DNA from 2 places in the Amphritea japonica ATCC BAA-1530 genome. Region 1 is predicted to be linked to the other one. Evidence: predicted binding sites of a transcription regulator. Region 1 holds the regulator's gene; the other holds the start of a gene.
The links. Region 1 encodes PhoB, which activates phosphate uptake and scavenging genes when phosphate is short. Its sites were predicted from a motif close to TGTCATANNNNTGTCANA; they were not measured.
Positions count from the first base shown of each region.

Region 2: a site for PhoB is predicted at 5,609-5,626, ahead of AMJAP_RS06585 (PhoX family protein). Genes of this name have one in related genera too.

Region 1 covers NZ_AP014545.1:3,785,020-3,800,254, reverse strand. The annotation lists gene AMJAP_RS17535 (hypothetical protein) at 1-58, shown strand, start outside; gene AMJAP_RS17530 (hypothetical protein) at 78-506, shown strand; gene AMJAP_RS17525 (response regulator) at 1,110-1,916, shown strand; gene AMJAP_RS17520 (response regulator) at 1,973-2,335, shown strand; gene AMJAP_RS17515 (chemotaxis protein CheW) at 2,332-2,877, shown strand; gene AMJAP_RS17510 (methyl-accepting chemotaxis protein) at 2,898-5,045, shown strand; gene AMJAP_RS17505 (hybrid sensor histidine kinase/response regulator) at 5,067-8,825, shown strand; gene AMJAP_RS17500 (hypothetical protein) at 8,839-9,642, shown strand; gene AMJAP_RS17495 (NADP-dependent oxidoreductase) at 9,639-10,583, opposite strand; gene AMJAP_RS17490 (hypothetical protein) at 10,714-10,938, shown strand; gene cysZ (sulfate transporter CysZ) at 10,963-11,748, shown strand; gene phoR (phosphate regulon sensor histidine kinase PhoR) at 11,808-13,124, opposite strand; gene phoB (phosphate regulon transcriptional regulator PhoB) at 13,133-13,828, opposite strand; gene ubiA (4-hydroxybenzoate octaprenyltransferase) at 13,932-14,822, opposite strand; gene AMJAP_RS17465 (chorismate--pyruvate lyase family protein) at 14,839-15,235, opposite strand, start outside.
Region 2 covers NZ_AP014545.1:1,438,641-1,453,875, reverse strand. The annotation lists gene AMJAP_RS06615 (Bug family tripartite tricarboxylate transporter substrate binding protein) at 1-216, shown strand, start outside; gene AMJAP_RS06610 (LysR family transcriptional regulator) at 516-1,448, shown strand; gene lhgO (L-2-hydroxyglutarate oxidase) at 1,678-2,886, opposite strand; gene glaH (glutarate dioxygenase GlaH) at 2,977-3,927, opposite strand; gene csiR (DNA-binding transcriptional regulator CsiR) at 4,208-4,909, shown strand; gene AMJAP_RS06590 (NnrU family protein) at 4,929-5,498, opposite strand; gene AMJAP_RS06585 (PhoX family protein) at 5,715-7,613, shown strand; gene AMJAP_RS06580 (sensor domain-containing diguanylate cyclase) at 7,901-9,814, shown strand; gene AMJAP_RS06575 (YHS domain-containing (seleno)protein) at 9,903-10,355, shown strand; gene AMJAP_RS06570 (MFS transporter) at 10,407-11,591, opposite strand; gene AMJAP_RS06565 (AraC family transcriptional regulator) at 11,708-12,538, shown strand; gene AMJAP_RS06560 (PhzF family phenazine biosynthesis protein) at 12,725-13,516, opposite strand; gene AMJAP_RS06555 (hypothetical protein) at 13,599-14,018, opposite strand; gene AMJAP_RS06550 (3'-5' exonuclease) at 14,072-14,701, opposite strand; gene AMJAP_RS17825 (YehS family protein) at 14,754-15,235, opposite strand, start outside.

The DNA of each region.
Region 1 (15,235 bases):
GGCTTCAGCAGTTGGCTTCGGTTTTTGTTTGATTGGGCTCTACGTGAGAGCTCGCTGATTTAAAGGGATTAAATAGAATGCGACGCTTTTGGCTGGGTTTATTATTGGCTGTTTTGGTGGGTGTTTTTTATGGCTGGCTTTATGGCCCTGAGTGGCTCGAAAGCTGGAATGAGACAAATCAGCAAGTGGTTGAACAACAAAAGCGTGAAGGCGCTGAAGCAGGTCAACAAACTGATCAGCAAGGCTGTTTATCTACGGCATTGCAGCGAGTGGAAAGTTGTAAAGAATCTGAATATCGTTGCACGGTAAACGGAGGAGCATTTTTGAAAGCTTGTTGGAACGAAAGCCTTCCATCAGAGGGTTTCTGTGGTCAGGTGCCCGCTTACAATGAATCAGCAACGAGTGATGATAAAGCCTGGGTCAAAGAGCAGTGTAGTGAATTAGGTATGCTGGCTAAGGGGTGTCGTTTGTTAATACGCCAACAGCAGAAATTGTGTAGCCAATAATGAGAGCCTGAGCCCAATATTCTTACAAATTACCCAATTTGGGTAATTTGTAAGAATGATCTGATATTAGAGTACTACCGATCTGGTTATGCTCCTTGTTTATTGATTTTCCTGAGCTTTTCAAATAAAAATCGATAGCTCTGTTTTCCTTCCTTTGAGCCCTTCATAAGCTGTTTTTCCTAAAACTCTCTCGTTAGAGGCCTTGTAAAATATCCATTCTCATCGTAGTTTAATACGCTCGTTTGAGGTCGGCGTTGTTCATTTTTTCTTTCGCCAGCCATACAAACAGAATATTAAAAGCATTGCTTACAAACAATAAATATAAGAAAGGTAAATGGGCTCTGTCTTCTTTGACATTGAGTCTCTCAGATACAGGATGTTATCTGATTATGTTGTAGAGTAACTTCGCCTATAGAATCTAGGGTGCTGAATCTTTTTTCTGATTAGGCAATATCTCTGCACTACTCACATCTGACCTGTTTATACCTACCTGCTTATATCTATCTTTGTTCATCGTTTTGTTGACTGTAAATGTTGTATGTCTTTCTGTCGGCTCATGGAGCGGATTCAATATTAAGGTATTTGGGATAATCAGGAACAACTATGCATATTGGCACGTTAAGCTTTCCCGCTGACCAACAGCAAAAGTTGGCACGGATACTCGAATTGTCCAAGCACCAGCGATATGAACTGGTGGAGTTTGATGCTCATACCCCACCAGACCTGTTATTGCTATTCGGAGCCGATGCGATGACAGACCCTGAGCTTGAGTCTCTTCCTGAAGCCTACCGTTCGCGTATGGTGCAGGTGAGTAAGCTTCCGCCTGAAGATAAAGGGTTGGGGCATATCCGCTACCCACTTATCTCTTCCCGTGTTATCAGAACACTTGATGATATGACATCAGAAAATGAGGAACTGACCCCGGAGGAATTAGAGGCTGCTACATCGACTGATAACCGCTTTAGTAAGTATGAAAATGTTGTAGCGTCAACGATATCGCCGACGACAGAGAGTGGCGGATACCGGGTTTTGGTGGTTGATGATAATAGCTCGATGCAGCAGGCGCTCAGACTGGAGCTGGAGAAATTACCGGCTACGATTGAGCTGGTCTATGCAGATTCGGGTGAGCAGGCGCTGGAACAGATCGTCAATGATCAGTTTGATTTTATATTTCTTGATGTATTGATGCCGGGTATTGATGGCTTTGAGACCTGTACCCGTATGCGGGAGATACCCCGCTTAAAGAAAACCCCGATTATTATGCTGACATCTAAGACCTCACCTTTGGATGAAGTGAAAGGAATTATGGCCGGCTGCTCTACTTATCTGACTAAGCCGATCGATCATGAAGAGTTTCAAAAAGTAATCACCCGGGTGTCTGGTTGGGTCGATGAATTTAAACAAGATTAAAAGGTAAATAGGCGAGATTATTTAGCCCGTTATCTGACAAATTGATTGGAGCAGTAATGAGTAAGAAAATCCTGGTCGTAGATGATGACCCTGTACAGCAGCAACACATCAGTAATCTGCTGAGTAGTGTTGATGCTGAGTTGATCCTGGCGGCGAATGGGCAACAAGGAGTGACTAAGGCGTTGGAAGAGCTGCCAGACCTGATTCTAATGGATGTTGTGATGCCTGAGGTAGACGGTTTTGCTGCGTGTCGGCAGATCACCTCTATGGCTGAAACCCGGAATATACCGGTGGTGATTGTTTCCAGTAAAAATCAGGAAGCAGATAAGGTCTGGGCACAATTACAGGGGGCTAAAGCGATGATTGCAAAACCATTTGCTGATCAGGAACTGCTCGCTCGTGTTAACGAATTCCTTTGAGCCTGGCGATGGAGTTGCTTAATAACGAGCCCCAGGTGGAGGCTTTCTCTGATATTGCTCCCTCAACCGGGGCTTATGACTTGCGGCACGGGTTTCGGGTGGGATTCCTGCAATTGTTATTGCAGTCGCAAACCCGCTCGGAATTGCTTCGTTGTGAGCAGGTGTGTGGGATACCTGATACTCCGGGCTGGTTCGTGGGTTTCATGAATCACCGGGGTGAAGCTGTCCCAGTGTATGACTTTGCTGCATCGTTGGGACTGGAGGCTACCAATCAGAAAGAAGGTTGGTTGTTGTTATTGGGAGAGCACCCGGAAGCTGCCGCATTACTGTTGGCGGACACTCCGGAAAGTGTTACCAGTCCTCAAGTGTTGCCTCAAGATGTGTCTTTACCTATCCCGGATATTCTAAAGAATATCTGCGGTGGGCAGTATCAGCATCAAAATTCTGTTTGGTTTGAGCTGAATCACCAGGCATATTTTATTGCTCAAAAACAACGATTTAGAAGAGCCGAATCTAACCTGAATATCGATCAGGGTATTTAATTTAACGGGGTATAAAGAAAATGAGTTCATTCTGGCAAATGAAAACAACAAATGATCGCCAGATCTGGGAATTCCGCAGTATCCGAATGCCGGTTAAATTTGCTGTTGCTGGCGCATTGCTGGTGATCGGGCTTATTTTTATGGGTGCATCTTTCTATCAGACGGTTGTAATAAAGGAAGAGGCTGAAGCTCGTAGCCAGGAGCTGAATGACTTTCTGCTGCTAGTCAGTGATATTCGTTCTAATATCGCCCTGGCCAGATATCACGAGAAGAGCTTTCAGGTTGATAAAGATATGGCGCAGTTGCCTTTATACAACGACACCATGGCGAAGGTAGATTCAGATATTCAGACGATGAAACAGTATCTGCGAACGGAACAGGACCAGGCTCTGGTGGCCCGGTTTCAATCAGTTATAGATAATTATCAGGACACCTTCTATGACGCATCCGAAGCTTCAGTAACCGCAGGCCTGACAGCAGACCAGGGCATTTCTGGTCAGATAAATAAGCTGTTGTGGGAGACCGATGCTCTGATTATCTGGATTCAGCGGGACTGGTTACGCAGCTCTTTCGATACGTTAAAAAGTAACATGAATGAATACATTGCCAGTGGTGGTCGAACGGTAACGAATGACTCTGTTGCCTCACAGATATTACGCCTGAAAAATCAGATGGAAGCGGCAAAGGCGGTAAAGCAGTTTCCGCAGAACAGAACGGCCGTGATTAATAACCTGGGTGAAGTGGCACTGCTATTTGCTGAGTTGTCAGACTCTGTAGAGCGTGGCACCGGTCAGTTTGAACAGTTACAAACCATTATTGTTGAGCTGGAGCCTTTTATTGGTCAGGTAATTAAGCTGGCCGATAGCTATAAAGTTCAGAACAGTGATCTTCAGGCGGAAGAAGTGCTGTCAATGGTGACCTATTTCTTTGCTTCAATGGGCTTAATGCTTGTTGCGATGGCTGTCGCTATGTCGATTGTTAAATACGGGGTGGTTGATCCGGTCAATAAACTGCAGGACACCGTTAACCGGATACGCGAGGGTGATGTAGAGGCCCGCAGCAGACTGGAGGCCCGGGATGAACTGGGGCAGCTAGGCCTGGTACTGGATAACTTGCTGGATGAGAAAGAACTGGCGTTGACGGCAAAAGAAGACGAAAACAAAACACTTAACAACTCGATTATTGAGCTGATTAAGAATGTATTCCTGATCAGTCAGCGTGACCTAACGGTTCGGGTTCCGGTTGCAGAGGACGTAACCGGTGCGATTGCTGACTCGATTAACCAGCTGACCACATCGATAGAAACTGTACTTAACGATGTGAATGCAGTATCGACCCGGGTAAATAACGCATCAGTGCAGGTTAAATCGCAGTCTGAAACCGTACTGACATATGCCAGTAAGGAGCAGGAGGAGATTGTCGAAACCTTGCAGGGTCTGGACTCGGCAATCAAAGCGATGGAGCTTATTTCAAAGCTGGCTGTATTGACCAACAACGCTTCTCAGAAAGCGATTAAAACCTCTGAAACAGCGATGGATTCAGTATCTCAGACAATTGGTAGTATTAACAAAATTCGCCAAACTATCCACGAAGCAGAAAAACGGATTAAGCGTTTGGGAGAACGTTCTCAGGAGATCGGCGGTATCGTCAACCTGATCAATAATATCTCTGAACGAACCCATGTATTGTCTCTGAATGCGAGTATGCACGCGGCATCGGCGGGTGAAGCAGGTCGGGGTCTGATGGTGGTGGTAGATGAGGTACAGCGTTTGGCGGAGAACTCCCGTGAAGCAACCTCTGAGATCGAGTCACTGGTAAATAATATCCAGCTTGAGACCGCAGATACTATTAATGTTATGAACACTGTAATTACCGACGTTGTCGAGGGAACCCGGTTGGCAGAGGAAGCGGGTGAACGTATGGATGAGACCCGTTCGACCACACAAACGCTGGTAGAGTCGGTGGTTCGTATTGCACAGAATTCTGCCCGACAGGCGAAAGTAGCGAAAGAGTTGCGTGAACGTGCGGGTAAAATTGATGAAACCACGATGGCGACAAACAAAGAGATGTTACAGCAGGCGGAATTGTCAGATGAACTGGTAGATGCTGCACAGGAATTGCAGCGCTCTGTCAGTGTATTTAAGTTGGCGGCCCCTGCCGTTTCCTGAGCCATCTAATAGGCAAATAGCATGACTCGCGAAAGTATCACAGCCGCAAACCAGTTTCTTGCGTTGTTACAGACACAGATTGATTCACAAATCGTCCCTGGGGAGCTGATTGATTCGCTTCAGGGGCTGGTTGATTCGTATAGCGAAGCGGGGCTGCTCGGTATTGCTGATGCATTGGCGCTCTTTGCTGAGCAGCTTGAACAGCTGGAACAGATCGAAGAGTTGGCAGAGCAACGGGTTCTGTTGATCGACTTTTCACAGGCACTGGGTGAGCTTATTCATCAGCCTCAAGCCGGTGTTTGGCAGTACTTGCTGGCCTGTTTGAGCGATACACATTGGCCAGAGCCACTCGAGGCTGAAGATTGTGATTTTCTTGCAGACTTGCTTGAGCAGGATTGTCAGACGCTGATTGATTGCGTGCTTGAATCTACGCCGGTTACGGAAAGTGTTTCCGGGCAAGACTTGCCTGAAAGCTCAGGTAGTAGTTTAGCTGCAGGCTGGGGGGAGCAGTTAGCGCAGTTATCCAGCTTAGAGACTGAATCTGGCGTAGAACAGTTGCATCTGCTGGTGGAGATATCTGGTGATGCGGGCTACGCTGGCTTTGCTGATCTGTTTGCCTTGCTGGCTGAGCAGTGGGAATCTGAAAGTGACAACCCTGAGCGTCTGGAGCTGCTAAAACGGGCGTGTGAGTTATTGCAAAGTTTACAGGTGGAGGACGCTGAGTGCCTGTTGGCTTTGATGAGCGATCTGCGTTGGATTGAGCCGTTGCCGGAGGATGACAGGCAGTTCCTCCTTGAATTATTGCTGCCCGATCTACAGCAACTTGATGCTATTGAAACCGAACTTCAGAGCGATGATATTCAAACCGTTAAAACCGAAGCTGAACAAGCTTCCCCTCTACCTACTACAGCCTCTTTCTGCGATGTTGATTTAGCATTACTGCAACAGCCGGGTCCACAGCTGGAGCCTGCCGTACTGCAAATGCTGACGGATTCGTTACAGGGGTTACTGGATAATTGGCAGACGCTAGGGGAGTCGGAGGAGAATGCGGATAAACTATTATCTGCAATAGCACAACAACTTGAACCGGTAACTCGGGCGCTGAATTCGGTGCATCTGCTGGGGGCCGCTGCGATTACACAGGGTATTGCCACCAACATCTGTTGGTTGCTGAGCAATCCACAGTCGTTTCAGTCACAGCTGCAACTCCAGATCAGAGAGTTATTGGCAGAGCTGATCAAATACCTGACAGATATTACCGACCCTGAAAGACAGCAGGTGCTTAAAGACCAGCTGGAGGCTCTGCAGTTACCCGCTAAGCCGACGGAAGAGCAGATCAGTTATATTGGCGGATTACTTTCCCTGGCGTCCTTGCAAACCCTTGAAACCCTGGAAAGGGAAGAGGCCGTTGCTGCTGATGTTGCGTTGAAGGTTGCCGATGATATCGATCCCCAGTTACTTGAAATGTTGTTCAACGAACTACCTATGCTGTCGGAGCAATTATCAGAGCAGCTTCTGTTGATGGTGAATGCCGCAGATGTTGAAGCGATTCGTGAAGCGCAACGTGCTGCTCATACGATCAAAGGGCTGGCGAATATGGCAGGGGTCAGTGGAATCGCCAACCTGACACATCGGCTGGAAGATATTCTTGAGTTATTTACTGACGCGGAGAAAATTCCGCCTAAGCGTTTGAGTGATGACCTGATTGCGATCACTGATACTATCGCGGTTATGTGCGAGTCGGTTGTTGATCAGGGTGCCGCGCCGGAGAATGCTTGCGCAACGCTACAGTTGGTTATGGACTGGCACTATCGATTGCGCAGTGAAGGGCTGGACCTGCCAGCTGCAACAGAGGTTACGCTTGAACGCCAGCCTGAGGAGGACGCAGCGGTCCTCTCTGGAGAGCGGCAGACGTTAGAAAACGAACCGGAAAGTCCGCTTCAGCCAGCAGAAAACAGTAATCGCGAACAGACCTTTTTCCGTGTTCCTCAGGCTTCTCTCGACAGCTTAATGCGATTAGCAGGCGAAGGCACGACGCTGAATACTCAGCTTGATGAAGAGATCTCCCAGCTACGCAGCTCAGTACGATTAAGTCGTGACCGTCAGCGAGCTTTACAACGGGTTCTCTTTGAACTGGAGCAACAGCTGAATGAATACTATACCCTGCAACCTGGATTGGACCAGGACAGCGAAGCCTTTGATCCTCTGGAGATGGACCGCTATAACGAGATGCATACCAGTCTCTCCAGACTTCAGGAAGCGGTTGCCGATATCCACGAAGTGGAGCAGCAGATGGACCGGCATATTCGTCGGACTAGTGAGCTGCATATTGCTCAGAACGGGGTTCAGAAAGAAACCCTGGAGAGGGTGCTAAGCACCCGGATGGTGGAGGTTAAGTCGATAACCGCCCGACTGCAGCGAGTATTACGGCAGGCCTGTCGTACTACCGGTAAGCAGGCCGAGCTGATTATCGAGGGTGAGGCGACATTGGTGGATAGTCATATTCTTAATCAATTAGCTGATCCGTTGATGCATATCGTTCGCAATGCCGTCGACCATGGCCTGGAGACGCCAGATGTTCGGACATCGTTGAATAAGCCCCAGCAGGGCAGAGTTGTTTTGAGGTTCTGGCTGGAGAATGATCTGATTCGGGTAACCTGTGGCGATGATGGGGCGGGTATCGATACAGGGCGAATTCGTGAGGTTGCACAGCAGCGGGGGTTGATTGAACCTGCGATTGAGCTGACGAAGCGGGAGATAGAACGATTGATTTTGATCCCCGGCTTTTCAACCCGGGATGAAATTAGTCAATTGTCTGGCCGTGGTATCGGCATGGATGTTGTCCACCAGCAGATAATGCGATTGCAGGGAAATCTGGATATTCGCTCAGATCAGGGGTTGGGAACGACTCTTGAATTATCGATGCCTTCCAGCTCGTTGATGATTAAAACGTTGCTGGTTAGGGCAGGGAAGCAGATCTACGCACTGGCCAGTCATGGTTTGGAGCAAAGCCTCATCTCGCTGGATGGAAGGTTGCATGATACGGCAGAGGGTATGAGATTCGAAAGCCAGGGTGAGCATTTTCCTGCCTATGGTTTGGAAGCCCTGCTGGGCGAGCATGGTAAGCCTTATGAGTCCGGTCAGGTACATCCCGTATTGTTGGTGAATCTGGGGCCGGGTGAAAAAGTAGCGATCATGGTGCGCGAAGTGATCGCTCACCGTGAGTTGGCTTTTAAGCCCATGGGCGACTATCTGCCAGATCTTCCAGGAATACCAGGTATTACAATACTGGCGAATGGTGATACCGCACCGGTTATCGATCTGCCTGCGCGGATTCGGCATAAGTCTGTGGGTAATCAGAATCTCTTTACACCGTTAGCCCTGAGCGATGATCTGGGTTTACCGAATCTACTCGTAGTGGATGACTCGCTCAGCGCCCGAACGTCTCTTGCAACGCTGCTGCGGGATACTGGATATGAAGTGAATACTGCTATCGATGGCTTAGATGCGATGAACCAGATCCGTAAGAAACGTCCTGATCTGGTGCTGACCGATCTGGAGATGCCCCGGATGGGAGGAATGGAACTGACCAGTATGATCCGGGGAAGGGAGGAGATCGACAGTATTCCAGTGTTGATGATTACCTCCAGAACGACTACCCGGCACCGGGCAGAAGCTACATCGGCCGGAGTGAACTCCTTCCTGACCAAGCCCTGGACAGAAAACATGTTGCTGGACAACGTGCGTACGTTGTTGCAGCCCGAAAACCCAATCGCCTGAAGGTAATGTCGGTATGTGCTTAATAACAATAAGAAAGCGCTTTGCTATGGTTTCACTCTTGTTGCTCTGTGTTACAGGTCCGACTTATGCGGCGAATATTTCAACCGCAGCGGAGGTGGTTAATGCTGCCGTTGAACAGCGGACATTGATCCAGGTAATGCTGAAGAACTATGTGCTTTCTGGGTTGGGAGTGCGCTCTCGTAAAGCGAATCAGGCACTGGCTGAGGCGATAACGCGCTTCGATCTGCAGCAGCAACAGCTCAATGCTGCAGTTACTGATATTCAGGTGTTACACCAATTAAAACAGATGGAACAAAGCTGGGTATTATTACAGCGTCAGTACAAACAGAAGCCGGACCGGGCTCGATTAGTCGAGTTGTATACCATGAATGAAAATACGCTTAAGCAGGGAACATTACTGCTAGAGGGCATGGTAGTGGGGAACCTCAGTAAGGGGGCGCAGATGTTAGAGCTGATGGGGCAACATGAATTGCTGTGCCAACGGTTATCTGCTTTGTATGGCATGATGGCTTGGGGTATGCGTGCTGAGGTAGAGCCGGCTTATCGCGAAACGTACCAGGCGCTGGGCGATAATCTGATTAAACTAGAGGCAATACCGTATACGACTCCTTCGATAAACCAGGGATTAAAGAAGATCGGTCAACAGTTGGAGCGGATTCGAAAAACAGCAGATGCCAGCAAGGACGCGTTCGTTCCGGGGTTGGTTGATCGGTCGGTGGTCAGAATGGTAGAACAGGCTAATCAATTGCAGGCGGAGTACCTGCAATTGGCCGGTTCATTGGATAGTACGAATTAATTCTGTGAGTCCATTGTAAGAATCAGCTTGCCACAAACGTGGCCGCTTTGACTGAGTTCGAAAGCTTCTGCTGCCTTATCCAGAGGGAATGTCTCGGTTGTATGCAGTTGTAGCTGTTCATCGGCAACCAGTTGAGCAATTTCACTGAGTTGCTTTGCCGAAGGCTCACAAAGAATGGTTTCAACCCGGCGTCTTTGAGCTGCTCCTGCAGCCACTACCTGGTCTTTTGTGATCGATGGAAGCGTAACGATAGCCCCGTCTGCTGTCAGGCAAGGCAGGGCTTCAATTGCAGTTTCCCCTCCTATACAGTCAATAATCAGATCAATATTGCTGACATGATCGGTGATATTTTGGCTGTGATAGTCAATGGTATGTTCACACCCCAGCGTTGCCAGAAACTCGTGGTTGTGCATGGATGCGGTACCGGTAACATGAGCTCCAGCCCACTTTGCCAGCTGTACTGCAAGGTGGCCGACGCCACCGGCCGCTCCTAATATCAGTACTTTCTGGCCCGGTTTAAGGGCTCCTTTATCAAACAGGGCCTGCCACGCGGTCAGGCTTGTTGTAGGAAAGCCGCCAGCGGTGATCAGGTCCACAGCATCGGGTAACCGGCTGATTTGGGCTGCTGGTGCTGCGATATATTCGGCATAGCAGCCGGCCGGTTGAGGAAATCGAATCATCCCGAATACCGCCTGACCCACTTCAAAGTCAGTATCCCCTGCATCAGCAATAACGCCAGAAAACTCCCAGCCGGGTATAAACGGCATCTCATCTATGAAACCGCTGGCGCCACCTCCTGAGCAGGTTTTCCAATCGATAGGATTGACCCCTGCAGCAGTGGTTTTTACGAGAACGTCACCGGAATTAAGCTGGGGTTTAGGCTGGGTGCTGTAAGTTAGCTCTTCGAGGCCGCCAAACTGATGTATAGAGATTGCTTTCATAGTGGACTCCGATGCAGAGAAGGAGAAATAAGCTGCATGTTCACATAAAGTTATAGGCTAAACCAGCCACTTATGCCGACTATTTCTGTTAATCTTAAGGCCTTGAATCATAATTGAAGGTGAAGGGTAGATGTATCTTGTAGTAGCAGAACAGCTGTTAATGATGGTTGGCCTTGGCGTGTTTGTAGTGTCGCTGATACTCTACGTCTTACGAACCCAGGATCTTAAATCCGTACTGGTGTTCTGGCAGGCAACAATTAGCTTCACTAAGCGGGAATTCATGATTAACCGGATCGGTCTGTCTATGATGCTGCTGGCAGTTATTGTCCGTTTTTATAATCACTTTATGGGCTGACCCAACTAATTAACTGAGGACCCGATGAAAGGAAACCCGTTCCGCGGCGCAAATTTTTTTATGCGTGGCCTGGCAATGTTGCCGGAAAAAGGCATACGACATTTTGTGTTAGTGCCGTTGTTGATCAATGTTTTTTTATTTACCGGGGCTATCTGGCTGCTATTTGATCAGATGGGCTACTGGATCGATTATTTACTGAGTTCTATTTTGCCAGACTGGGACTGGCTACAGTTCCTCCGTTACTTATTGTGGCCGCTGGTAGCTGGCTTTGTGTTAATCACGGTGTATTACAGTTTCAGTGTGGTGGCTAATATCATTGCTGCACCCTTCAATGGCATATTGTCTGAGAAGGTTGAGCAGCGCTTGCGCGGAGTCACGGTAACTGATTCCGGTTGGCAGGAAATTATAGCCCTGATTCCCCGAACGGTAGCCCGTGAGATTTCAAAATTACTCTACTATCTTCCCCGGTTGTTGTTTTTACTCGTACTGACGTTTATCCCGGTGCTGGGTATCGTTGCACCGTTTCTGTTGTTCCTCTTTGGCTGCTGGATGATGGCGATTCAATATTGTGATTACCCGATGGATAATAATCACGTTAGCTTTCGGGATATGAAAGATTCCCTTAAGCAGCGGCGACTAACATCAGTTGGTTTTGGCGGCCTGGTGTCCGTGGGTATGATGATTCCGTTGGTGAATTTGCTGGTGATGCCGGCCGCGGTGATAGGCGCGACCATTTTCTGGGTTGAGGAATATACAGGTGACACTGAGATTGACCTGACGCTGCGTCAGGATCAGGGGCGATTAGAGTAATAAGCAGTGTCGGCGAGGCTATAAGAAACGCACGAATTATGTGCGTTTTTTTATAGTTGCTATTCGTTTTCTATATGCTCTTTTGCCGGCGTAGCGATAATGAGATCGGAAGGGAAATGGCAGATAAAGCTACTACCTTTACCCGGCTGACTATTGATGGTTAGCCGACCGCCATGACGAAGCATTACATGTTTAACAATGGCCAGACCCAAACCGGTACCACCACTATCTGAGGACCTGCTCTCATCGACCCTGTAGAAACGTTCCTGCAGTCGTGGCAGGTGAATACTGTCGATACCCGCGCCGTTATCCTGGACTGAGAAGTGACCGCCCTTTTTGTCGGTCCACCAGCGTAGCTTAATATTGCCTTCATTGGGGGTATAACGAACCGCATTAAAAACCAGATTTGAAATCGCACTAAAGATCTCCGATTCCTGACCCAGAAGCGTTTTGCCTGCTTCCAGGTCAACAGTAATAGTTTGGTTCTTGTCTTTGCCGAGGGCCAGGCCATCTTCTTGTAATCGGTAGATTATCGAATGAAGAGGAATAGGCAGTTCATCAGCGACATGAGCGCTGGCTTCAAGGCGTGATAAGAGCAAGAGATCAGATACCAGGTTTTCCATCCGTTTAGACTGACTTTCCATCTGGCTCAGACCGCGCTGTAGTGGTCGAGGCAGCTCTTGGTCAAGAAAGGTCTCTAGGTAGCCACGAATTACTGTAAGCGGTGTACGCAGCTCGTGAGAAGCGTTAGCGACGAAATCCTGTCGGGTCTGCTCCAGTTGTTTGAGGCGGGTAATATCACGGGCGACCAGAATGCGGTCGCCTGCCCCAAAGCGGGTAATCCGGTATTCCAGGATAATATCGTTGTGTATCGGAGAGGAGAGTTCTAACGGATCCTCATACAGCCCTTTGCGGTAGTAACGGACAAAGCGCGGATCCCGTAGCAGATTCATGACCGAGCGACCCCGGTCGGTTTTGACTTTCATCCCTAGCAGACCTTCAGCGGCTCTGTTCCACCACTCTAAATGGTTCTGCCCATCAATAATGACGATAGCGTCGCTCAGTGCTGCGGAGGATTGCTGGAACCGATTGATCACATTACGTAATGACTGAGTACGCTGTTGTTGTCTTTTTTGGTCTCGGGATAGCTCATCAAAGAGTTCCCCCCAATAGCCCTGACTTTCAGGCACCTTAGAGCGGTCACTGCTCATCAACCATTGTTGCAATCGATTGAACTGCTTAATCTGATAGAGTCCCCAGATAATCAGGGTGACAGACAGGGTCCAGCCGGGATGGCCAATGATCAGACCCAGTACAAACCCAGCCACCACGGTTAACAACAGGTTGCTGGCTATGGAGTGGCTGGCGTTATACATCGCTAGTCTCAGGCCGCTTGAGAAGAAAAGCGGTAGCCAGTACCACGGACTGTTTGTATCAGGTAGTCGTGGCGGTCACCCAGTGCTTTACGCAGGCGACGGATATGCACATCAACAGTACGCTCTTCAACATAAACATTGCCTCCCCACACCAGGTCCAGCAGTTGGCTTCGGCTATAGGCGCGATCCTGATGGGTCATAAAGAACTGCAGCAGTCTGAATTCAGTAGGGCCCAGTTCCAGTGGTTTCAGCTCAGAGCTGACCCGGTGAGAGACCGGGTCCAGGGTTAATCCATCGACGGTGATTGGTTCTTCAATACCTTTGGGGGTTGTTCGGCGAAGTACTGTTTTCAGTCGGGCAACTAACTCGCGGGGGGAGAACGGCTTAGTAATGTAATCATCAATACCGGTTTCCAGACCCTGAATCTTATTATCTTCATCGGTTTTTGCCGTTAGCATGATGATTGGGATATCTGAGGTCATTTCATCTTTGCGTAAGCGTCGCGCAAACTCGATACCGCTGATACCCGGCATCATCCAGTCTAATAGGATCATATCTGGAAGATTATCAACGATCATAGGATGGGCAGCCTGGGCGGAATCCGCCTCCATGCACTCATAGCCTGCCATTTCGAGAGCAACGGCGATCATTTCGCGAATCGGAGCCTCGTCGTCAACAATCAGAACGCGTTTACCCGACGTCATGACCAATCACCTCATTTATTAGATATATTCAGACGGTCATATTAGATGATGAAACTGTTACAGAAATATGACAAAGCACCCGGTGATGCAAGTGAATTTGTCATTAAACCGTTAGATAGTGTATTACCACCCCGATGAAGAGGGCCAGGCCGGCATAATTGTTGTTGAGAAAGGCGCTAAAACAGGCGTCCCGCTGACGGTCTTTGATCAGATGCTGCTGATAAGCAAACAAGCCTGCCATGACTGTCAGGCCGAGATAGAATCCGATCGATAAGCTAAGTTGGAGGCCCACCATAATAAATATGATCAGGGTGAGCAGCTGTAGAATACCGATAATAATTTTATCCAGATCGCCAAATAAAATGGCAGTGGATTTTACGCCGATCTTTATATCGTCATCCCGGTCGACCATTGCATACATCGTATCGTAGGCTACCGTCCAGAGCATGGTTGCGGTGTAGATTAGCCAGGCGATAGGTGGAATCTCATTCAGAGTCGCGCTGAAAGTCATCGGTATCGCCCAGGCAAATGCCATTCCCAGCACGACTTGGGGGAGGTGGGTATAACGCTTCATAAAAGGGTAACAGGCGGCCAGGGCAACACCGCCAAAGGAGAGGTAGACCGTCATCGAATTGGTAAACAGCACGAGAATAAAAGCGGTAACCAGCAGCAGAAAAAATAGGATTAATGCTTCTTTTGCAGAAATTCTGCCTCCGGGAAGCGGGCGTTGAGCGGTGCGTTTTACATGCCCATCTACTTTTCGGTCGGCGAAGTCATTGATTACACAGCCGGCTGAGCGCATTAAAAAAGTGCCGAGGCAGAAAATGAATAGCAGATTCAGTGGGGGGATGCCTTCAGCCGCGATCCATAGCGAAAAGAGCATCGGCCAGAGCACCAGGTAGGTGCCGATCGGCTTATTTACTCGCATCAGCTGACCACAAGCCTGCAGTTTTTGTTGCCAGCCAGCTTCGATCGGTTTAGCGCCTGATTGCATTATAAACAGCCTATAATCATTTTTTCCGATAGTTTACCTGTTGTAGTGCCGGCAGGAAAACCTCGGCTACCAGCAGGGGCTTATTTGCCAGCTTAAACATGGACCGACGAGCCCAGACCGTTTCTCCACTCCTTATTTTAAGCCGACTGATTTGGAGAGCGCCTCTGCGCATCGTTGGGTCGCGGAAGAGGACGGTCCCTAGGGAACGGTTTCCCAGGAAGTTTAATTCCCGTTGTTTACCTGTGAGGGTGGTCGCCGGAATAATTGTTCGGGCGAATACCCAGGGTTGCCCAAGACCGACCAGTTGTACTTCACGGATTAACGCTATCTGTCTGGGCGAAATCCCCAGCGCCAGAGCTTCTGAGCGGGTAGGACGTCCCCATATCTGGCGTACAACCTCAACTTTAAAATCA
Region 2 (15,235 bases), 1.5 Mb from region 1:
TCTGGTGTCTTCGCACCAAAAGGGGTACCTCAGGAGGTTGTGGACAAACTGACAGCGGTTACCGCTAAAGTCATGAAAGACCCTAAAGTCCTGGAGGCATACGAGAATATTGGAGCCCTTGTAGACTTCCGCCACGGCCCTGAGTGGATAGCAGATCTGAAAGTCACCTACAAAATCTACACAGACGAAGCGGCACGGACTAGCAAGAAGAAGTAAGTACTTCTCAGGCTTTCAACGTCAGCAGGGTACTTATGCGTATCCAGCTGATGTTGAGCTTTACTTTTAAAAAGCCAACCCCTGTTTTAATTCAAAGCCCTCAATCACAACCTACTCAAACTGCCAATAGACAGGATAGTTCGATTTCATTCTTAACGTTATACGTTAGCTAATGACTCCTGCATCTGTACTGCCTTTAAGTACCAGAGTTGATCTTTAACGTATTTCTACTTATAACATAATGTCAGGCGCAACTTATAACACCAATCATAAGAAAAACTAATAATTAAGGCCGACCGATGAACCTCAAACAAATGGAAGCCTTTCGAGCAGTAATGCTGACCGGCTCGGTTTCTCAAGCTGCCAAGCAGCTATATCGAACCCAACCAGCAGTCAGTATGATGCTTAGTTCACTGGAAGAGGATATAGGTTTCCAACTATTCGAACGGAGGAAAAAACGACTATATCCTACCCCGGAAGCTAACTACCTTTATAACGAGGTAGCAGCAATTTTCTCCCGAATCCAGGATCTAAGTCAGACTGTACAGGACATTCAGAACAAACAATACGGCTTCCTCCGCATTGGTTGTATGCCAGGCCCATCGAACTTTTTTATACCTGATATCCTGGCGGACTACTTAGAAGAACACCCCAACGTTCAAGCGTCATTACAGACTCGAACTTCTGATTCCGTGGTTGAGTGGATCGCCTCTAACCAATATGACCTGGGCCTGGCAGAGATGTCGATGCATCAGTTAAACGGCAGTCGGAATCAAATCTTCGAACTATTATGTACCTGCGCCATCCCTGCAAACCACCCTCTAGCAGAACACTCAGTGATCACACCGGCAATGCTCGATGAAGAGCCAATGATAACGCTGCACCCCGATCACATGATCTTCCACGACTTATTACAGCTATTCGAAGCCAGCGGGCATCGTATGAACGTATGCTTGCAAACCCGCTTTTTTATACCTGCACTTAAGTTTGTTGAGCGTGGACTCGGAGTCTGTGTATTAGACCCAATATCAGCATTCAGTTACACCACCTACGCTCAACCGGGAAAAGTAGTCTTCCGTCGTTTTCAACCTGATGTACATTTACGTGTCGGGCTTATGTTCCCATCCGATGCTCCTTCATCGATGATAACGTTAGAATTTGCCGAGCTTTTACGCAACCGAATTGAAAACGTGATAGAAAACCCCGAGCGCTTTCTGAATTGGGGGCAATAACATTCCAAACTACATACGAAATATTAACAACTACACCAATTCTGGATATCGCGGTTGAGGCAAGTTCAGCAAATATTGGCCAGATATCTGAAGGCACTCCGATAAGTTCATAAGACAACGGCTTTGAATATTCAGATTACAGCAGACCGGCAAAGGCCTCTAATCTGGGTTATAAACAAAAAAAGCACCCTGAGGTGCTTTTTAATAAACAATTTTCAATAGCTGGCAATTAACTAGTCTGCTCCACTATTTTATCGCAAATATACTCGCCAATAGGAATCGCTGATGTTGCTGCAGGCGATGGCGCATTACAGACATGCAGTGATCGTGGGCTTTCAGCAAACAGAAAATCGTGTACCAATGATCCATCTTTCATAACCGCCTGAGCACGGATTCCCGCCGGATAATGCTGCAGATCTTCCGTTTTAAGCTGCGGACAGTACTTCTGAACCAATTTCAGATAACCCGGCTTCCAGAGAGAGTTCTTAGTTTCAACAATACCGGTACCAATATGGCCCTTAAGTACCCGCCAGAAACCGGGAAAGGTCACCATATCCCAAATATCGCGCAGGCTGATATTGATCTTCCCATAGCCTTCTCGTTTCCACCCCTGTACGGCATTCGGACCAACGGTAACAGAACCGTCAATCATTCGTGTCAAATGTACACCCAGGAACGGTAAGTCTGGATCGGGAATCGGATAGATTAAGTGGTTAACTATCTGATTGTATTTTTCCGGGAGCTTATAGTATTCCCCCCGAAACGGGATGATCTGGAAGTCAGTCTCAATACCCAGCATCTTCGTGGTGCGGTCCGCCATCAGACCGGAACAGGTAATCAGAAAACGACCTTTGAAACTAACCTGCTGCCCATTATGCAAAGCATCAACTGTTACTTCATCTGCCGTTTCTTTTAAGCCCGTTACTTTGTGATTCAGGCGGGCATCCCCACCTATCTCGACAAAACGCTCCGCCATCTTAGTGGTTACCTGTTGGTAATTCACGATGGCTGTATCTTTCACAAGAATCGCACCCAGACCAATAATATTCGGTTCACGGGCTTGCAACTGTTCAGCATCCAACAGCTCAACATCGATGCCATTTTCATGACAGCGCTTATAAAGCGCTTGCATCCGCTCTACTTCCAGATCGGTCGTAGCCACCAGCAATTTACCGCACTGATTGTATGGAACACTGTTCTCATCACAGAATTTCATTGTTGCGGCAACACCCGCTTTACAAAACTGTGCCTTCAGGCTCCCAGGTGCATAATAAACACCCGCGTGGATAACTCCGCTGTTATGGCCTGTCTGGTGCTTGGAGTACACAGACTCTTTTTCTAACAACAGAATCCTGGCGTCAGGATAACGCTGCTGTAGCTGCCATCCGGTCGACATACCAACGATACCGCCGCCGATAATGATGTAATCGTATGTCATTAGTATTCACCCTTATAAAGCAAAAAACGACGGAACAGTTGCTCTGCAACAGCCCCGCCGAAGTATATCAGCACTTATTAACGCGTATCATTACTTAGTAAAGTGACCGCGCTGGCGAAGTAGTTCGCGGCTTAACTGAGGATGAGCAACAAACTTGTCACGTCCATGCAGCCAGCAATGATTCTGAACCACCAGCATAGTACCTACCGGTAAGCGAACTCCGAAAAAGTTTTCATCCCCTTCCAGCGACTCACCCATCTCATACAGATAAAGACCTTCTGCCATATTCTGTGGTTCAGCAAACTGATCGATAAACAGCATATGCGGCTTACCATTTTTGTCCTCTTCAAAAAAGATAGGATGCTCAATCTTCGTTTCTACGTTCTTAGATTTCGGCGCACCCCAGACAATATCCTGCTTAGCCATTGGGTGATGATAGAAACGATCCAGCTCTGCCCAGTCATCGACGTGCAGCAACAATGAGTCACCGCCTTCCATATGAGCCTCACCCAGCTTCTGCATCAAGACAAAATCAGTACGCTCGTTTACATAAGTGCCATCGTTATGCAGTTCCATACGACGGTGAGCCTGGCGCAGATAACTATCAGAATTATCATCGTTCAATACTGTGAAACGAGCGTAGTACTTACCATACATCGCGTCATGGTTCGGCATACCGATAATATGTGAGATCGCAGTCGACAATTTAACATCAAACTCTGTACGTAACTCTCCCGCTTCAATATCAGGAGCACCCTCATACTGCAGCATGAAAGCACCGGTATCACGATCCTGCATGGTCTCGTTCAGAAACTTACCCAGCGCGTAGCCGGTGATAGCGTCAAGCTTGTCAGCAACCGCATAACGTAGAAATGGCTTATATTCCAACGCTTGTACTGGCCACTCAGCAATCGCTTTATCAAAAGCGCTGATTGTCTCTGATGTCAGGGTAACAACCTGCAAGCGTTTATTCGCAGCATAGGGTGCTACAGAAAATCCTTGAGGGGCAGTCGATTCAACTTCACGCAGCTGAGCTGTCATAGTGTTCTCTCCAAAACTGTATTTATTCTGTCCAGCGAACTCTCTTCAGGTACCACGACCAGATACTGGAGTTCTTATCAATTTTTTCTCGCTAACAAGCTCTGAATCAAGGCCGTTAAAATTGAGTCAGTAGCAAGGCAACTAAATAATGTCGACATTTTCGTATAACGTCAACATTATTTTTAAATACTTCACTTAACTAATGAATGTCGCTACTTTAGAATAGAGCTGTAAAATGATCACAAAGCCTTTAAAAACAGATAACTAAGTCAAAATAGCCATGAATAGATCGCCTGTAGCCGCAGATAACAACCGGAATAGCTCTGCCCTGATAGTGGTAAGCGAACTTAAACAGGATATTCTCAACGGCTACTTCCAACCCGGCGAAAAGCTTAAGATGACGCGTTTGAAAGAGCGCTACCAAGTCGGGGTTAGCCCCCTGCGGGAAGCATTATCACAACTTTTAATCGAACAGCTGGTCGTCGTGGAAAACCAACGGGGATTTAAAGTTCACCCGGTTTCCCGCGAAGAGATGCTGGATATCTACGCCACCCGCGCAGAAATTGAAGCGCTCTGTATTGGCCTGGCCATTGAAAAAGGGGATGATGAATGGGAAGCAGGTATTCTGGCTGCCGCTCATAAGATGAGTAAATTTGGTGACTTAGTAGAAAAAGACCCACAGGAGTGGGAGCGCCGTCACCAGGCCTTTCATACTGCTATTGCGATTGGCTGCAACTCTCCGGCGCTACTGCAGGTTCGCCGTTCGCTATATGAAAAAGCCTCTCGGTATCGAAATCTCTGGTTAAAGAAAAACATGGCTGAAAGTGCCATCTTTGATATCAACCAAAAAGAACATGAACGCCTGATTGAGGCCTTACTCGGTCGCAACAATACAAGCGCACAAGACCTCATCAAAGAGCACCTCTTGACCCCAAGTCGGGCACTTGAAGCCAACCAGGGTTTAGAAGAACTCGATCGTTAAAACCCGAATTAACAGTCAATCAACCGAATGGCGCTACACCGATCAGCCACTTATGAGCCCAGCCAACGGTGACACCGTAAAGCACAACCCCGGCTACGATCAAAATCAGGTCGTTATAGGATGATTCAGGCGCGCCAGGCAATGGGCGTTGTTGACGTCTTTTCATTGAGATACGGTCAACAACCGCCCAGGCAAGAAAACCGCCAAACAACAGCAGATCAGCAAGAGCTCCGTTGACCAGTAAGTGAGAAACCGCCCAGAGCTTAACGGCAATAAGCTGCGGATGCCCCGTTGCCCGCTTAATACGCCCAGGAAAGTATGGCGCCAGAAATAGTACAAATACCGGCAACAGCAATAACGCGGCCAGATGCCTCATCCATCCAGGCGTAACATAAACGATGTATGGGTCCAGCCGGGATTCACCATAACCACTGATGATTAGCCACAAGCCCAAAAACGATATCACCGCATACAACAGTTTCCAGCCACTATCACTTATGGCAACGGCCCGTTCACGTAGCGGCTGAGCTACAATTGAAACAGAGTGAATTCCCAGAAATAGAATCAAACCCAATACTAAAACTAACATGCTGTTCCCTTTCGTTATTTACTTTAGCTATATAGCATTAGATAAACACAGAAATATTACATTGATCTTTCTTTACCGATAGATAAAGCCGGTATCGTCCCTTAACCTAATGTCATCGCTTCGTCATACTAGAGTCATCTATGATACATAATTAGCGTCTAGTCTGCGCTCTACGAACCTATACATTACATTCACATCCGTTTCAGGGATTTCAGCATGAACAAAGACCAACTGCAGGCCGACTCAGCTTTACACGCCGAAAAAGACTCCGATTTCAGCAAAATCATAGACGCTGGCCTCAGCCGTCGCCGCTTTCTGCAAGGTGGAGCGACAGCGATGGGGCTTTTCCTGGCGACAAATCCGCTGGCCAATGCAGTGGCCGCGACGACCCACCCAAGCAGTAAGCTACTGGGGTTCAAGCCTGTCGCGACCAGCACTGCAGACACTTTTATCGTGCCTGAAGGCTATACGGCTAAGCCACTGATTTCCTGGGGAGACCCTATCCTGAAAGGCGCACCAGCATTTGATGAAAGCGGGACACAGCCCGCCAGTGCTCAGGCAGCTCAATTCGGTGATAACACCGACGGAATGACTTTCTTCCCACTCTCTGAAGACCGTGCTCTGCTGGCCGTTAACAACGAATATACTAACTATAAACTGCTGTTTGATCACAAAGGCGACGCTATGACCGCCGATGATGTAAAAAAAGCTCAGGCTGCGCATGGCGTCTCTATTTTTGAAATTACACGTACTGCAGATGGCTGGGAATACAGTAAAACATCTGACTATAACCGTCGTATCACCGCTAACACTGAGATGATGCTTACCGGCCCGGCAGCGGGAGATAATCTTCTGAAAACCAGCGCCGATAAGAGCGGAAAAAAAGTACTGGGAACATTTAATAACTGCGCTAATGGTGAAACGCCCTGGGGAACTTACCTGACATGCGAAGAGAATTTTAATGGCTACTTTGCCAAGCCCGGGGCTGAATTAAATGGCCATGAAAAGCGCTATGGCCTGAAAGATGACAGTAAATATCAGTGGTACAAGTTTGATAACCGCTTCGATATCACCCAAGAGCCAAATGAACCTAATCGCCACGGCTGGGTTGTAGAAATCGATCCGATGGACCCAACATCGACGCCGATTAAGCGCACGGCACTAGGCCGTTTTAAGCATGAAAATGCTGCGGTGACTATCGCCGATAACGGCCAAGTAGTTGTATATCTTGGTGACGATGAGCGTGGCGAGCATCTGTACAAATTTGTCAGCAAGCAGAAGTTCAACCCTTCAGAAAAGGTAGCAAATCGAAATCTGCTGGACGAAGGGACCTTGTACGTTGCCCGTTTTAGCGCTGAGACTGGTGAAGTTCAGGGTAAAGGTGAGTGGATTGAGCTCACTTACGGAAAGAACGGCCTGACAAGTGAAAACGGCTTTAACAGCCAGGCAGAAGTTGTCATCTTCGCTCGCGAAGCTGCTACCGTTGTTGGTGCAACCACTATGGATCGCCCTGAGTGGGTTGCAGTGCACCCTACAACGAAGACTGTCTGCTGCACCCTAACCAATAACAAACATCGTGGGAAAAAGGACAATCAGCCTGTTGGCGGCCCTAATCCACGCGCTAACAATAAGTATGGGCAGATTGTTCGCTGGACTGAAACAAACAGCGATAACACAGCAACAAGCTTCAAATGGGATCTTTTCCTGGTTGCCGGCAACCCCTCAGTACATAAAGACTTCTTTGCCGGTTCGGCTAACATCAATAATGAGAATATGTTTAACAGTCCGGATGGGCTTGGTTTTGATCTGGATGGCCGGCTCTGGATCCTAACCGATGGAAAATATTCCAACGAAGGAGACTTCGCTGGCATGGGTAATAATCAAATGCTGGTTGCAGACCCGGAAACAGGAGAAGTCCGGCGTTTCGCAACCGGCCCTATCGCTTGTGAGATCACAGGATTAAGCTTCTCTCCAGATCAGCGCACCCTGTTTGTGGGAGTGCAACACCCAGGCGAGAAAGGTAAACCGTCGCACTTTCCAGCAGGCGGAAACAGTAAACCCCGTTCGACCATCATGACTGTTCAGCGCATTGATGGCGGTATCGTCGGCGCATGAACAACTGACTAAACTCAAGCCCCCTTCCCGGGGGCTTTTTTATGTCCCCAGTTTGCCACCTTTACACATATTGTCACCTGCCCGCTCTGATAAAATAGGCCTTAATTACTCGCTGAGATACCGATCTAAGTGCTTAACGTGAAACAGATTAGTGATTTGAAAAGTAGAGATTCAAATTTATACAGAGCCCTTAGTGCTCTGTATCTGACGCAACGCGAGGCAAATTCATAACTATGCTAGCTCGATTATTTCTATTTGCTGCATTGATGATAACTGAAGTTCTGATAATGAACTTGGTTCAAGCAATGCACATCAGTAAAAACTATTTCTGGCTGGAAATTTTTATTGATGCCGGCACCGTCGCCGTGGTCGTTGTATTAATAACTCGCTACCTTTTACGTACCGGTCGATTAACGCCCCGGATGAATCTCAGACGAGAGTCCATGCAACTTCAGGCAGGTGTGTTTGCATTTGGCATTGAAGCATTACTGATGCTGATATTTCCGTTGTTTACATTCACCACACACCACCAGCTGATAATCTTATTAGATGGTATTCTGTTTGCTTCCCTAACCCTCCTGGTAGTTCACTATTACCTTGCAACAGGCAGCAACGAAAACCCACAAGTCCCGACAGTTAAAGCACAGAAGTCTGCATTAAAAGTCTTTCTGCTTGTTTGCTATCTTTTCTGCCTGAGCTTATTTCTGTTGTTTTTGATCAACATGACTCAACAACAGAAACAAATACACATCACTCAGCTGATAGACCAGGAACAGCAACAGTTAAGTCTGATCAAAGAGAATCTGACTCATCAAGTCTATGATGCAACGCTGGACACATTGATATTAGCTCGCCAGGTTAACCTGCAAAACGTTCTGATCAACCAACCTGAAGCGTTGTCCGAGCTGACCACTGATTATATCAATCTATCAGAAATCAAACCCTCCTATGAACAGATCCGTTTTATAAATCACGAAGGGTTAGAGCGACTCAGAATTAACCAGGACTATCAGGGACAATTAGTTGTCACTGAAGACAAACTTCAGGATAAATCTAACCGTTATTACTTCACTGATGCATTCCATCTTAACCCAGGCGAAATCTACATCTCTCCCATGGACCTGAATATTGAGAAAGGACGCATAGAGCTGCCCTTTAAACCGATAGTTCGAACCGCTACACCGGTCAGTGACTCTCTGGGTAATAAACAGGGTATCGTAATTATCAACCTTAACGCCTCCGAGTTATTAAAACAGTTGAAGCTTTCGGCTAAGACGTCAATTGGCGAAATGATGTTACTCAACCAAGATGGTTACTGGATTTCTGGACGAGAGCAGGATGCAGCCTGGGCTTTCATGTTTCCTGAATTCAAAAACAGAACAATGGAAAAATACTATCCTGGGGTATGGAAAACAATCAGCGCCAATAAAAACGGTTTTCTTAAGACGCCAGATGGCTACTTTGTTTTTGAAACAGTAGAAACAAGTCAACCCCTCTTAGCATTAAACAGCTCAGGTCAAAAGCAACAACACCCCGTTTGGAAGCTAGTCACCCTGGTCAGACCCGAAATTATTGCAGCAGATCTCAGTGACGTATCTCCTCCACTGGGTTTGTTTTTTATTATGGTCACCCTGGTAACTGGCATAGGTGCCCTGATGTATTACCGGGTACAACACAACAACATCAAAGCTCAACAGAAAATCCATCACCTTGCTCACCATGACCCCCTGACAGGGCTATGTAACCGCAGACTATTCTCGCAAGTCTTAGAACTTGAGTTAGCACGGACTAAACGGCATAAAGGTTCGCTCGCCTTAGTCTATCTTGATCTGGACAATTTTAAATCAATAAATGATGTGTACAGTCATAGCGCTGGAGACTACGTTCTAGAACAATTCAGCGAACGATTAAAACTGATACTTCGAGAAAGCGATACCCTGGCCCGGTTAGGCGGCGATGAATTCGCTGCAATTCTTCCTATCCCAGGTACAAAAGAGCACCTTGAAGTTATCGCTCAACGTATCATCCATACTTTCAAGGAGCCTATGATCTTCAACGAACAATCCCTGAATGTTGGCATAAGCATCGGTATCGCTATCCACTATAACGGGCAACCGATGGAATCACTTTTGCACGAAGCAGATCAAGCCATGTATGAAGCCAAAAAGGCTGGCGGGAATGGATATAGGTTTGATCGCTAAAAAGGTGGAATATCGCGCCACTTAACTTCTGGATACCCTTCCCGGTTATTACCTACAATTAAACCAATAACAACACACCGAAAGCCTTATGAAAAACACCCTACTACTACTTTTATTCATCAGTAGCCTCGCTTTTGCAGCGGAACCTGTCAGCAAGAGTTTTTTTGGCGGCATCGCTATTGAGGGTCATGATACGGTTGCCTATCACTCCCCAGAAGTGCGGGAAAGTCACAACGAAGTGATCGGTAAGAAAACATTCACTGTAGAGTGGGCTGGCGCTAATTGGCGCTTTACCAGCCAGGCGTCAGCGGATAAGTTTGCAGCAAACCCCAGTCAATACAAACCACAATATAACGGCCATTGTGCCAACGCACTAAGCCTCGGTGAAGGACTAATACACACAGATGGCACTGTCTGGGAATTTTTCGACAATAGTCTCCATCTGTTCTATGCAGAGCGTGGTCGCCAACGCTGGCTTAACGGTGACTGGAAATCTTATAAGGAACAGGCAGACAAGGCATGGAAAGAAATCACCCAATAGTCTTTCCAGTTAGCCATAGGACAGCCCCATCAGTCATGCGCGGCTACCTGATCAGTGCGTTTCTACAACCGCTCCCTTAAACCTGACAGTCTCGACCCCTGGCCCTGGTTTTTCAGGCACCATTCGAGCCAGAACCAGCGACACCCCCCCCATTGCTGCACCGGTAAGAAATACCGCCGCTGGTGAAAAGATCCAAAGCAAACCATAAGCCGCTGGGAGCACTACGGCGGCAATGTGATTGATGGTAAAGGAGACACCGGCGGTAGATGCCAGATCTTTAGGGTCGGCAATCTTCTGCAAATAGGTTTTCTGAGCTATCGCCATAGAGAACAAAAGATGGTCTGCAATATACAGCCCTACTGCTATCCAGGGATTCGACACAATCGCATAAGCAGTAAAGACTGCAATCAGACCAATATATTCAGCTGTCAGCGTTTTACGCTCTCCCCAATGCCCAATCAGCTTGCCTATTTTAGGCGCAAAAAACATGTTCAGCGCCCCATTCACCAAAAACATGATCGAGATTTCGCCGGCAGAGAAACCAAACTTCTCAACCATCAGAAAGCTCGCAAATACCATAAAAATCTGCCGACGCGCACCTCCCATAAACACCAATGCGTAATATAGCCAGTAGCGTTTTCGCACAACCAGCTTTTTGTGTTGCTCAACTTTTCCAGTCATACGGGGAAAGGCTAACCAGCAGAACAGAGTGATCCCAACGGTCATTCCCCCCCCTAACAGGTAGACAGTTTTCATCTCTAGTCCATAGACATCCAGTGCCAACCACACCAGCCCAAAAGCGATCAAACTGGCAAATGAGCCTATTGCCACCATCTGACCTAACCGATGTGGAGCCTCTTCCTGACTGAATAACTGCAGTGACAGAGATTGATTCATGGTCTCGTAATAGTGGAAGCCAAGCGACATCAGCACCGTTGTACAATACAGGCCTATCTCAGTGGGGAAAAAACCGGTCATCGCGGTTCCCAGACCCAGCAGTAACATCGATACTAAGGCCAGCGTTTGTTCTCGCAATAACACTAACAACAGCACCGCGGCGAAAGATAAAAATCCAGGAATCTCACGTAAGGATTGCAAGATACCGATTTCAACACCGGTAAAAGCAGCCTGCTCGATAGAAAAATTATTCAGCAGAGCCATCCAGACACCCATCGATAATGGCATTGCCGCGGCCATTAAAAATAGAAACATCTCGGGTCGACGAATAAGATTCACTGCAATTTCTCCAGAATAAGTATAAGTACTGTATGCAAACGTAATATCGGACAGCATTACTTAATTAATCAGTCATCTACTTTAAAAAACAAAGCATATGGCGTATATAATAAAACATGCCAATTTATACCGAGAAACAGACAGAGCTACCGGAAGTGCCTAAACACTGGGTCAAGGTGAATGGAAAACCGGTTAACCGACTCGAACATGTGCCACGCAAAGTTGTAGTGCGCAAAGCTGATCACGATGCAGGTTTTTATTCTCCTTTTCACAGCCACGGCTGGGGGCAGCTGCTGTTTATCGCCGACGGGCTAATACAAGTCTCTGCTAAGGAGGTCGGCTATTGGGTCGTACCACCACAGCGAGCAGTCTGGATTCCTGCCTTCATTGAACATGATGCCCGTACCATCCACCCGGTGCAGATGCGCAATGTCTACATATCTCCGGAAGCCGCTAAAGCCTTACCCACCCAATGTCAGGTAATGCATGTCACGCCGTTGCTACGGGAACTGATACTTGAGATGGTGAAATTTGAGCCCCTTTATGAAGAAGCCGGTACCGAGGGACGCATAGTTGATGTGTTTCTTGATCAGCTAAAAACCACACCAGAAGTCCCCCTGCATCTTCCCCAGCCTAGCAGCAGATTATTACTAGCAATTGCTGCTCAGTTACGCACCGACCCCGCAGACCCTCGTTCAATGGATGACTGGGCTGAAGAACTCGGCACCAGCACTCGCTCTCTGGCACGACATTTCAGACAAGAAACCGGGATGACCTTCGGACAGTGGCGACAACAGGCTCGTTTGCTCGCAGCTTTAACCCGTATCGCCGAAGGAGATGCCGTAGCCAATATCGCTCAGGATCTGGGCTACAATAGCCAGAGTGCTTTTATCACAATGTTTCGTAAAGCATTAGGCAAGACACCGGGGAGATATTTTGAACGCTAAAGCGTTCAAAACAGTGGCTAGAACGTCGCTTCGCGACTTGCTAGATGCAGCTTCGCCGCTTGCTCGTTGCTAGGAGAGCCTTCTTAATTATTTTAAGAGAAAGTGTCAGAGATATGATTTTATAGTTAATCGTATTGAGCTATTAACTTCATACTTTTGTCCTGATCAAATTACTAATAATTACCACTATACGTAAGCTTTACCCTGCAGGTATAGAACACCAAAACCTGACACTAATACGCGGTCTTTCACAACGCAACAAAACAGGACCCCACCACGCTGTGATGACTGATAAGCCACTAAATCGGTCTTAGCTAACTGTTCTGCCCAATAAGGCGCCAGACCTGAGTGTATAGAGCCTGTCACCGGATCTTCATCACCACCATTTGCAGGCCAAAAATAACGCGAAATGAAGTCGTACTCATTGGACTTAGCGGTGACGACAACATCTAACGGCGCTAACTGCTTTAGCTGTTCAATCTGATACCTAACCGCTCTCACTTCATCTTCTGAAGACATCACTGCGAAATAGGCCTGACGATTTTTTAACACTTTAACCGGTTTTACCGACAAACCACTCAATAGCGCTTGAGGTATATCGCTGACCAGTTCAGGACATTGATTCGGAAAGCTCATCTCTATCCGGCCATCATCTAATTGATTGACGCCCAGCGATCCAACTTTCAATGTAAAAAACTCAATCTCACCATGACAATTAAAATGGTTAAAGATCACATAAGATGAAGCCAGAGTTGCATGCCCACAAAAATCTATTTCAGTTAGAGGAGAAAACCAGCGAATCTCATATTGATTAGAAGATAGAGCCTTAATAAAAGCCGTTTCAGATAGATTATTTTCTGCGGCAATCTGCTGCATTAACTCAGGTTCAAGCCACTCATCCAATGGGACAACAGCTGCAGAATTACCTTTAAACTGATCTTGCGTAAAGGCATCAACAATAAAAATATCAAGTTCCATTGAATGCATCCCTATTCTTATTAAGAGCAGTGGTTACATCGAAGTTGCGCCACTGGAAGGACGTGATTACTTCATCTGATGGTTACTCGCCGCTAATATGGGCTATCAACGCCGCTTGTGAATCTGCGCAGTGATAACTGTCTTCCAACACATCATAGCTACCAAAAATTATCTCTAGCGCACGATCATTGGTCAGCAGTAACAGAATGGTGTAATCCTTTGCCTTTTCTAGCTCGTAAAGGCCTGATTTAAACCAGCTTTCAGCAAGTTCCAGCTGTTCCAGGTAATCCTGTCGAGATACCGCATGAAACTCCAGTGGCACTAGCTCACTGCCTTTAAACTGAATCGCAGTGTAAGTTTTAGGTACCGATAGAAAGTCCCTTTTAGTCGCATAGGCAACTGTCAGAACAGACTCACCTTTAGGGCTGTGGCTAAGAAAAGAACAGTCTGTACCCGGCTCAATCTCCAGCGCAGGCAGTTCGGAAAAGGTCTTCAGAATCATTTTATAAACATCCTATTCAATATTTAAGGCGCTAGAGACTTGTTCTACCGGACTTAACAAATCAGTTCACGTACTATCTGCCCATGACCTTTATCCTCTAGCCCCTGCAATATCCGCAGCGCGGCAAAAGCATCATTCGCAGCATAAAGTAACTGAGCATCACTCAATTGGGGTAGCGACCAGTTTGAGGTCGACACACGTTTTGACTTAATAAATTTTTGGCCAAACTGTACTGCAACAGCCGCTTTAACACCCAGCTGACGACGATAGCCCAGTTTACGATAAACCGTATCCAGATCCAGTATTCCCTTGATCTCGACACCAAATTTACGTCGGATATGACTACGATCAGATTGAAGCCCAAAGCCAACCTTCACCACTTGCGCCGCACCTAAAACCTGACTGATAACAGAGTAAGTCTCTTTGTCATGTAATTTGAAAATATAGGCCGTATCAGCAGTACATAGCTGAACAACATGGGGACCATCAGATTTCTGTTCTTTACGGAACACAGGCTTCGATTCGGTATCAAAGCCGACAAACGGACTACCGAGCAGATCTTGCAATGCTAATGCCAGCTCATCAACTCCGACTGGCTGCTTTATATCTTCTAAAGTCATGCCATTGAAAAGAGTGAACAGTGCTATCTGATCTTTGGTCGGCGGCAACCGTTTCTCTTTCATCTGTCAGTCATTTCCTTATATCGGTGCATCAAATATAAACACTCTACGAAAGCTAATCGTGCTTTTTACTGCTTTTTGCCAACGCCTTTGCCCAGACTGAATTACTCTCGTTTTCAGTTTTAGCAGGGGTGCTCTCTTTTACCGATGTAGCCTGGCTCTTGTCGGCGGCGGGCTTATCGACAATAAATTCTCTTTCTGATGCTGCACTTTTATGCTGTGAACGTTTACGTACAGGGGCACCGGACTGATCCGCAACACTCGCGGTTTTTCTCAATGGCTTATCGCTGTCCTTCTGAGGCACTTTGTCCCGCAACTTATACTGTAAACCCGACAGAAAATTACGCAGTACCTGATCCTTACACTCACGATAATTCTGGTGACCCTGCTTGCGAAAAAGAGCACTCAATTCATGCTTACTCAGGCCAACACCTGCGAGCTTGAGCATTTCCAGAATATCTTCCGCATTCAGGTTAAGCGCGATCTTTAGTTTACGGAATATGATGTTGTTATTCACCTGGCGCTCAGGCACTGGCT